3 regions of the Paenibacillus sp. FSL F4-0122 genome follow, and region 1 is predicted to be linked to each of the others. Evidence: predicted binding sites of a transcription regulator. Region 1 holds the regulator's gene; each other region holds the start of a gene.
What was found. Region 1 encodes Rex, which represses fermentation and respiration genes when NADH is low (regulators of the CRP and FNR family bind a similar motif). Its sites were predicted from a motif close to TTGTGAAATATTTCACAA; they were not measured.
Positions count from the first base shown of each region.

Region 2: the regulator Rex is predicted to act here: its motif matches at 1,832-1,849, upstream of MHH49_RS11585 (formate/nitrite transporter family protein).
Region 3: the regulator Rex is predicted to act here: its motif matches at 1,382-1,399, upstream of MHH49_RS06195 (flavocytochrome c).

Region 1 covers NZ_JBBODI010000001.1:4,753,648-4,756,935, reverse strand. Annotated here, with positions in the region: gene MHH49_RS20660 (amidohydrolase) at 1-970, opposite strand, end outside; gene MHH49_RS20655 (redox-sensing transcriptional repressor Rex) at 957-1,610, opposite strand; gene dinG (ATP-dependent DNA helicase DinG) at 1,741-3,288, opposite strand, start outside.
Region 2 covers NZ_JBBODI010000001.1:2,710,898-2,714,185, forward strand. Annotated here, with positions in the region: gene MHH49_RS11580 (FAD-dependent oxidoreductase) at 1-309, shown strand, start outside; gene MHH49_RS11585 (formate/nitrite transporter family protein) at 1,953-2,780, shown strand; gene MHH49_RS11590 (MFS transporter) at 3,240-3,288, shown strand, end outside.
Region 3 covers NZ_JBBODI010000001.1:1,465,210-1,468,497, forward strand. Annotated here, with positions in the region: gene MHH49_RS06185 (aminoglycoside phosphotransferase family protein) at 1-139, opposite strand, end outside; gene MHH49_RS06190 (spermine/spermidine synthase domain-containing protein) at 239-1,126, opposite strand; gene MHH49_RS06195 (flavocytochrome c) at 1,611-3,134, shown strand; gene gnpA (1,3-beta-galactosyl-N-acetylhexosamine phosphorylase) at 3,218-3,288, opposite strand, start outside.

The sequences.
Region 1 (3,288 bases):
TATGAATGAGAGCTGCAAGCCGCATCTCTTCAAACATATCCAAGTTATTGTTGCTGGCCGCGCCATCCGTGCCAAGAGACACCTTCACACCAGCTTTTAGAAGATCAGTAACCCGAGCCACTCCGCTAGCCAGCTTCAAATTACTGCCCGGATTATGAGAGACACCCACATTATGGCGAGCCAAGATCTCAATCTCTTCATCATTTAAATGAACACCATGTGCAACTATCGAGGGACGTGTGAACATTCCAAGCTTCTCTAAGTGAGCTACAGGACGCAACCCGTAATCCGCCACATTTTGTTCCACTTCACGTTTCGTTTCGGACATATGCGTATGCATCGGTAAATCCAGATCATGCGCTGCCTGCACGAACTTAACCAGGAAGTCCGGAGGGCAAGTATAAGGGGCGTGCGGCGAGATCATAGTAGTAATTCTACCGTCCGCCTTTCCATGCCAGTTACGGGCAAAAGAAATCGCTTCCGCAAGCTTGTGATTCTGTACATCCTCTGGACATAACCCGATCACACCACGCATCAATACGGAACGGATACCTGATAACTCAGCTACCTCAGCTACTCGGTCCATATGATCATACATATCGAGGAAGGTCGTAGTTCCACCCTTCAGCATTTCCAATACAGATAAGGAGGTTCCCCAGTATACATCATCACCGGTGAACTTTTCCTCCATCGGCCACATTTTCTCCTGAAGCCACACTTGTAGCGCTAAATCATCTCCATATCCACGCAGCAAAGACATCGCCGCATGACCATGTGTGTTTACAAGTCCAGGCATGAACAGCAGACGACTGCCATCAACCACTTGCACTCCAGCTTCCATCTGAGGCTCTTCTTTTCCTATGTAAGTGATTAAATCATCTTCAATAGTCATATATCCACTCAGAACCGGCTCATCCGTTCCCGGAGTCAGAAAATACCCGCCCTTAATTATCGTTTTATTGCTGTTCATGTTCGCTTTCTTCCTTTCCATCCCGCAAGTAATAAGCAAGACTTTGCAGATCAGTTGTAAAATCAGCTGCATGCACCCGGATATTCGGTGGTGTCTTCAGAATCACAGGGGCAAAGTTCAAAATCGCTTCAATCCCAGAAGAAATGAGAATATCTGCTACATTTTGAGCTTCTGAATCAGGTACGGTAATAATGGCAATGCGAATACCTTGCTCACGAATCGTGCTGCCTAGTTCATCCATTGGTTGCACAGTAAGGGAGTTGATCTTACGTCCAACCTTAGGAGCGTACGAATCAAATATAGCCGTGATTTTCATTGTATCTTTAAGATATGCATTGTAATTAGACAAGGCATGTCCGAGATTACCTGCCCCTACTAAAGCTACATTAAGCTGTTGATCCAGCTTCAGAATATGACGGATTTTCTCAATAAGATACGTTACATCATAGCCGATACCTTTTCTGCCGAAGTCACCAAAATACGCTAAATCCTTACGAATCTGTGCGGGATTAAGATCAAGCTTTTGTCCAAGTTCCTGAGAGGAAACTGTTAATATTTCGCGATTCTGGAGATCATTCAAAAAACGCAAATACACAGGTAGTCTGCGAACAACGGCTTCTGATATTTTATCCGATTTCATATTTTTCCTCCTAAAAATAGTAATGTTCTTGTGAAAATCCATATTCAAACGTATACCTCTCCTTATTAAGGGCGGTACTGTAACTTACCGCCCTTAAGGATAAGGAGGAGCTAAACTGAAGACGAGCATTTTAAGAAGCGCCGCCATCCTCTAGCCATTCCGCTATGCGGGGGACCATTTGATCAGTCAGCATATGCTCCATTTTGGGACCAGGCAATGAATAAAGGAAATACTTCCCGTAATGAGATTCAATAACCCTTGTATCATAAACAATAACTATTCCGCGATCCTGCGCCGTGCGAACCAGTCTTCCGAATCCCTGCTTAAAACGAATAACCGCTTGAGGAACAGATAATTTCATGAACGGATTCTTCTTCTGGGCCTGCAATAACTCCGACTTCGCTTCCGCCAACGGGTGATTCGGTGGTTGAAACGGAAGTCTCACGATGGCCAGGCAAGTCAGTGCTTCACCTGGAATATCTACACCTTCCCAGAAGCTGCTCGTCCCCAGCAGAACGGATGCTGCACTGTCCTGAAAGCGGCGGATCAGCTTGCTCCGGCTGCCACCTTCCACGCCTTGACCAAGCACCGTAATCTCTTGTGAGGCCAAAGCCTCTTTAAGCGGATCATATACCTGACGCAGCATTTTATAAGAAGTAAACAGAACCAGCATCCGCCCACGTGTTGTTTTGGCAGCTTCTGCTAACGACTGTACGAGTGTATCGACAAATCGAGCATCGCCCACACTGCCCTTCACACTAGGAAAATCACGCGGTATAACTAGCAGCGCCTGCTCGCGATACTTAAAGGGAGATGGAAGGAGTGAGGTCATTAGACGTCCCTCTTCCGCAGCTTCGTTAAGTCCGAGATTATCAATCATAAACTGAAAAGATTTATCTACAGACAGCGTCGCCGAGGTAAGCACGATGCTTTTTTTCTTATCGAAGAACAACTCTTTAAGCTGGCTGCTAACATCCACAGGGACGGCATACATCTGCAGTGATTTGCTGCGGTAATTTCCATTTGCCTCCAGCCAATATACTACATTATCGTCATTCAGCCCCATAAAGAATCTTACTTGCTCACGTATGGAAGCCAAATCCTTAAATAAACCGCTAATATCAGTAACAAGACTGTCTGCTGAGGATTGGCTTTCCTGGTCACGCATCTCATTAAGCATTTTATCACCCTTACGGATGATGTCGCTTAACGTCAGATTCATAGTGTTCTCAAGCGCAACTAATTCATCCCAATCCTTCGGCTTACGGGCGGGAAGCAAACGCATAACCAGTTGTCCCGCTTCCCCTGCTGCCGCATCACTGCGTTCCGGCAAAAGGCTGAACAGCTTGTCGCTGAGTGCATCCCAGGTTTCTTTGACAGTAAGCAGATCCGGGTAGATCCGATCGATGACTCCGCTCCATTCTGAAGCCTCTTCACTGCCTGACGACTGTAAGATCTGGCGCAGAGCAGGAAGCTGTCCGTTTCGGCTATCTTTATACAGTCGCGATAACGTGTGTGCCACAGTGAAATGCTTCATATGCATGCCAAGATGTTTACCAGCCACATCTTCTAAATGATGTGCTTCATCAATTACAAGATGCTCGTAAGCTGGAAGCAGCTGGTGCCCAGCTTTAACATCTGCGAATAGCTTGGAGTGGTTCGTAATGACCACGTCAGC
Region 2 (3,288 bases), 2.0 Mb from region 1:
GAAACCGCCATGATTATTGATAACTACCGTCCAGAATTTATGCCCACCTTTGAGCAGGTTCAGTTAAAAGTAGTGTTTGATCGCGCCACACGCCGTATTCTCGGGGCTCAAATTATGTCCAAGATGGATCTGACGCAATCGATCAACACAGTGTCTGTATGTATTCAAAATCAAATGACAATCGACCAACTTGCCTTTATCGATTTCTTCTTCCAACCGCATTACAACAAACCTTGGAACTTCCTGAATACAGTAGGTCTTCAAGCGCTGCCGACAACAGTACCAAGCAAAGAGGCTGTAACGGTTTAAAAAGGGACGTTGTTCCTGAGTGATTTATCGACGAAAAAGACAACCTTATAAAGCTTGAGAAGCAGCGATCCTCCTGTTACGGGAGGATCGCTGCTTTTTTTGTTAGGTGCTGAATAGCTGCTTGGGTAGATGCAATCCAATGGCTTCGGTGATGGTAGCAAGCCAAATATGCTCAAAAGCTACGTATAAGGTCAACTGAGTCCGATCGTGGTAAGTCACCGCCCTCCGCAGAAGATTTCGGACTCAGAAGCCGCTAATTAGCAAATAATCGCCGTTTGAGCGTGGTTTCGGACTCCAATGCAGCTATTACATAGAATGAGTTACAACTAGTGTGTTTTTGGTGCTAATAGCGACTATGGGGTCCGATAGCGAGCCAAATGTGCTCAAAAGCTACGAATAGGGTCAACTGAGTCCGATCGTGCCGAGTCATCGCCCTCTGCAGAAGCTTTCGGACTCAGAAGCCGCTAATTAGCAAATAATTGCCGTTTGAGCGTGATTTCGGACTCCAGTGCAGCTATTACATAGAATGGGGTACAAACAGTGTGTTTTTCGTGCCAATAGCGACTATGGGGTCCGATAGCGAATCAAATGTGCTCAAAAGCTACGTATAAGGTCAACTGAGTCCGATCGTGCGGAGTCACCGCCCACCTCAGAATTTTCCAGACTCAGAAGCCGCTATATAGCAAATAATCGCCGTTTGAGCGTGATTTCGGACTCCAGTGCAGCTATTACATAGAATGAGGTACAACTAGTGTGTTTTTGGTGCTAATAGCGACTATGGGGTCCGATAGCGAGCCAAATGTGCTCAAAAGCTACGAATAGGGTCAACTGAGTCCGATCGTGCCGAGTCATCGCCCCCCGCAGAAGCTTTCGGACTCAGAAGCCGCTAATTAGCAAATAATCGCCGTTTGAGCGTGGTTTCGGACTCCAATGCAGCTATTACATAGAATGAGGTACAACTAGTGTGTTTTTCGTGCCAATAGCGACTATGGGGTCCTATAGCGAGCCAAATGTGCTCAAAAGCTACGTATAAGGTCAACTGAGTCCGATCGTGCCGAGTCACCGCCCTCCTCAGAATTTTTCGGACTCAGAAGCCGCTAATTAGCAAATAATCGCCTTTTGAGCGTGATTTCGGACTCCAGTGCAGCTATTACATAGAACGAGGTAAAACTAGTGTGTTTTTCGTGCCAATAGCGACTATGGGGTCCGATAGCAAGCCAAATGTGCTCAAAAGTTACGATTAGGGTCATCTCGGTCCAATGTCCGGGTGTGGGCCAAATATGCTCAAAAGCTACGATTAGAGTCATCCGAGTCCGATAGAATGCCGATAGTGAAGTATGACTATAGTGAGGTATGACTCCAGTTAGGTATAGCTCCAGTGAGATATAGCTGCATATAGGGTCAACGGTGTCCGATAGCTGCTGCGTACGCTCAAATGTAATCCAACGAAACAAGATATGCTGGCTTAGCCGGTCATACACAAACTTCTATTTGTGCACAGGTCGCAGTAAATTTGACATGTCAGTGAAAACTTTCACTTAGTTTTCTCAAAGTGATAATTATCACGTTAATGTGTTTTACGACACGCTACAATGGTCATAAAGGAACAAATTTGAAGTAAATAGATGAAGGGGATAGGAACCATGGCTTATAGCAAACCGCAGCAAATTGCCGAAGTAACTGTAGAGAACGGCATAAAAAAAGCTCATAATCCGCTAAGTACCGTACTTATTCTGGGCTTTTTGGGAGGAGCGTTTATTGCGCTCGGGTTTTTATTAGATATTCGCGTCATTGCTGGCGCACCACAGGAATGGGGTTCCATTGCTAACTTTATCGGAGCCGCAGTCTTCCCCGTTGGGCTGATCATGGTACTCCTTGCAGGTGGAGAACTACTGACAGGGAATATGATGGCCGTGCCGCTTGCTTTTATGGCTAAGAAGATTTCTTTCTGGGAAGTTGTGAAGAATCTTTTGCTCATTACGATTAGTAATCTGGCAGGGGCATTATTTGTAGCTTATTTCTTCGGTCATGTGGTGGGTTTAACTTCAGAGGGTGTGTATTTAGAAAAATTGGTGGATATGGCTGGTCATAAAATCGATGCAGAATTCTTTCCGGCATTTGTTTCGGGTATCGGCTGTAACTGGCTCGTTGCGCTGGCCGTATGGCTCTCCTATGGAGCAGATAACTTCAGCGGCAAAATCCTTGGTATTTGGTTCCCAACGATGGCCTTTGTTGCGATCGGATTCCAGCACGTTGTAGCTAACATGTTCCTAATTCCAGCAGCTATTTTTGAAGGTTACTATTCATGGGGGCAATACTTCACTAACTTTGTTCCCGTCTGGCTCGGAAATCTAACGGGTGGGGCAATATTTGTCGCAGCTGCCTATTGGATGGCATACTTGCGTAAAGCACCTACGGCTATTCAATCCGTAGATAGCATGTCCGGCAGCAGTGTCAAAAAACACGCTTAAGCTCGTCTTATAGAGCACTCCATAGAACATTCAAGGTCTGCCTTATTGGTGGCGTTAATGTTTTAGGGGTGCTTTTTGTTATGTAGACACAAAAAATCCGCCGTGATTTATCCGCGCTCGGGGGAACGAAATCGGATCACGGCGAATTTTGAAGGGGGAGTGTTTCTAGGCTCTATTACCCCGTCTTTCTAAAAGCGAATCAGTTTCTTCTTGTTTAGTTTGCTTTACGGACGACAGCCACGGCTTTAAAATAAGAATAGATATTAGAACTAGGGAGGACTGCGGACGTGAACCCCAAGGGAGACGGGATATTTCATGCGATATGTGCGTCTTATCCTCTAGATTTCATGCGTACTTTATCACGATAAAACGTCAATGTGTATGCTTGCTCATAGCCCTGTTTTGGGATGATACTGGATGAATTAATGACACATATATAACAGGGGATGTACACTACTTATGAAGTTTTTACAGGCATATCCAAAAGAAGTGAAAATATTTCTAATTG
Region 3 (3,288 bases), 3.3 Mb from region 1:
CATCCGGTCTGGATTCCTTATTCCATGTTTTCAGTACATAGCTCTCTTGATCAGAATTAATCCTCATGACCTCAGCTTCAAATCCTTGATCCATTGTATGCGCAGTTAAGCTATCTTCCTGATTTAATAAGTCGTTCATGATTTCGTTGTGCTCTAGCCAATTTATGAGAGATATAGGAGTTTTCAAAAATGGTTCTTCCTTTCGGAGTCAGCTACAACAGATTTACGCAACCCAAAACTACAAATAACATAAAATAGATTGTTCTATCCAGTACATAAATACAGTATCCGGGCTTTTCTTTTCAAACTTTTTCATTTTTAAATACATGTCCATTCCATCAGAAACATCATGCCATAAATCCGTAAATACAAAATCATATTTTTCCTTAGACATATGTTGTTCTGCATATTCGAAAGCATCTGCTTGGATAAGCCTGATCTTGTGAGCATTACTGAATTGGGGCAGTACATATTTATTAAATAGATCAATGACATCTTGATTTTTTTCAACAACCGTTATGCTTTCAACATTATCTTTTTCAGAAACCATATAAGCATAATAGCCAAGCCCAAGCCCAAACGTAAGAACATTCCCACACGCTTTATCTACAGCTTCTTTCATTGTTTCTATTTCATTGGGCGTGATCGTCATCCAGATTCTATCATTCTCTAATACGGCCGGGAACATGAATTCAGTTTGAAAAAAACCAACCTGAGGAATTTGTCTTCCCTCTTCTGTCCGGATGATATCATTGCAAACAAAACCTTCAAAAGGTTTATATTTTTCATATTTTAATTCACTATTATTAATCTTTATAGTAGGAATCTTGATATTTTTATAATATGGATTGTCATAATATTCATTTGCATCAAGCTTATGAAGCATATTGCTAAAATATTGGTTGAACAATTCCTTATCATCAACATTATCAACCGTATCCAACCCAAAAGCAGCAGCCAGCATTAAACCAAAAGCGTATTCATAAGATACACCACAGTTTACGATTTCTTCAATTTCTTCTTTGTTAATAAAGTCGGGGGTATTATTCAAATAGCGGCTTAGTAAAGCAAACACTTTATAGTTATCTTCTTTTACTTTTTCTTTTATTACATTATTAAATTCCATATTCTCACCTATTAATTAGAATTTGTTTCTATGTCTCATGTTAGTCTTTCCGGATTGACTAGTAGGCAATACTCTCATTTTACCATTTAAAAATCCAGAAGAACAAAAACCGCTTTACTAATCCGTGACAGTTACCAGTTCTACAGTGAGAAAATCTTACGTCAAAACCTTCTAATTGCAAGGTCTATGATCCATTTTTCGCCTAATCTGCTCAATATTTCGTTACCCTATGTTAGAATAGACGACTTGTATAATTTGTGAAAACTTTCACTAATAGCCGTGATTGATGGTATACTTAATAAGAAGATGAACTAAAGAGAATAACGATGGAAACTGTGGACGTAACCGTAGAAGATTTGAAGTTAGGAGAATAACAGCGACGCGCGCGCTTCTCCACTTCCAACTCCCTCTGATACTTCCTTTCTTTTTTGTCGGGTTCTTTTGGTACATCTTAATAGAGAAATATAAAAGTGGAGGGTTAACAATGAAAAAGAAAGCAGCTGGTGCTCTGAGTCTCGTCCTCTCTGTCATGCTCGTTACTGCAGGTTGCGGTAATGGAAACGACAAGGTGAACGAGAGCAAGAGTAATAACAACGAGAAAAAAGAAGTTGAAGCCGTCTCCGGGGCATCTGAAGCAAGCTACACACCATTCGATCAATTAAAAGATAAATATGATATCATCATTGTCGGTGCGGGTGGTGCGGGAATGTCCGCGGCGCTTGAGGCTAAAGAGAAAGGCATGAACCCTGTTATTTTGGAAAAAATGCCGGTTGCCGGCGGGAACACAACCAAATCCTCTTCGGGAATGAACGCTTCTGAAACGAAATTCCAAAAAGAACAAAACATTGAAGACAGCAATGATTTATTTTATGAAGAGTCATTAAAAGGTGGCCATGACACTAACGACAAAGAAATGCTTCGTTTCTTCGTTGATAATTCCGCGAGTGCGATCGATTGGCTGGATTCCATAGGAATCCGCTTGAACAATATCACCATTACAGGCGGCATGAACGAAAAACGTACACACCGTCCTGAAGATGGCTCTGCTGTGGGTCAATACCTTGTCAAAGGTTTAGTGAAAAACGTACAAGAGAAAGAAATTCCACTTTTCGTGAATGCTGATGTCAAAGAAATTACCGAAAAAGACGGCAAGGTTAATGGCGTTAAAGTCCTCTTTAACCAAACAGAGGAAAAAGCAATTACGGCAGATGCTGTCGTTGTAACCACTGGCGGGTTCGGTGCCAATATGGATTTGATCTCCGAAGTAAGACCTGACTTGGAAGGCTATGTTACTACTAACCAAATCGGCAGTACCGGAGACGGCATCAAGATGATTGAGAAACTCGGCGGCACAACCGTCGATATGGATCAAATCCAAGTTCACCCGACTGTGCAGCAAGAAAAATCCTACCTCATCGGCGAAGCTGTTCGTGGGGAAGGCGCTATCCTTGTTTCCAGTGAAGGCACACGCTTCACCAACGAATTGGATACCCGTGATAAAGTAACGGCTTCCATCAATACACTGCCTGAAAAAGCAGCTACGCTGGTCTTTGATTCCGGTGTTAAATCCCGTGTGAAGGCTATTGAACAATATGACAAAATGGGCTTCGTGATTCAGGCGGATTCCATCGAAGCTTTGGCCAAAGAAATCGGTGTTCCAGAGGATAAGCTGGCAACAACGCTTGATACTTGGAACAGCGCGGTTAAGAATAAAAAGGATGCCGAATTTGGCAGAACTACAGGAATGGACAATGACCTGTCCACTGGTCCTTTCTACGCTATTAAAATTGCTCCTGGGATTCACTACACCATGGGTGGTGTGAAGATCAATACGAACACAGAAGTTCTGAATAAAGATGGTGAAGCTATTCCTGGTCTGTTTGCGGCAGGTGAAGTTACAGGCGGCTTACACGGACAAAACCGGATTGGCGGCAACTCTGTTGCAGAAATCATTATTTTCGGCCGTCAAGCTGGGATCAAATCTGCTGAATTCATAAAAGCAAAATAAGTAGATACTAGATACTATAGGCCTCACAGCAAAAAGCTCAAGCATCGGCAAGTTAGCCGCTGGCTTGAGCTTTTTTAATGTAATTAATCGCCAATAGTTCGGATAATAGTATCAAACGGATCTAATTCCAACGTTTGTTGTCCATATTCTGTAT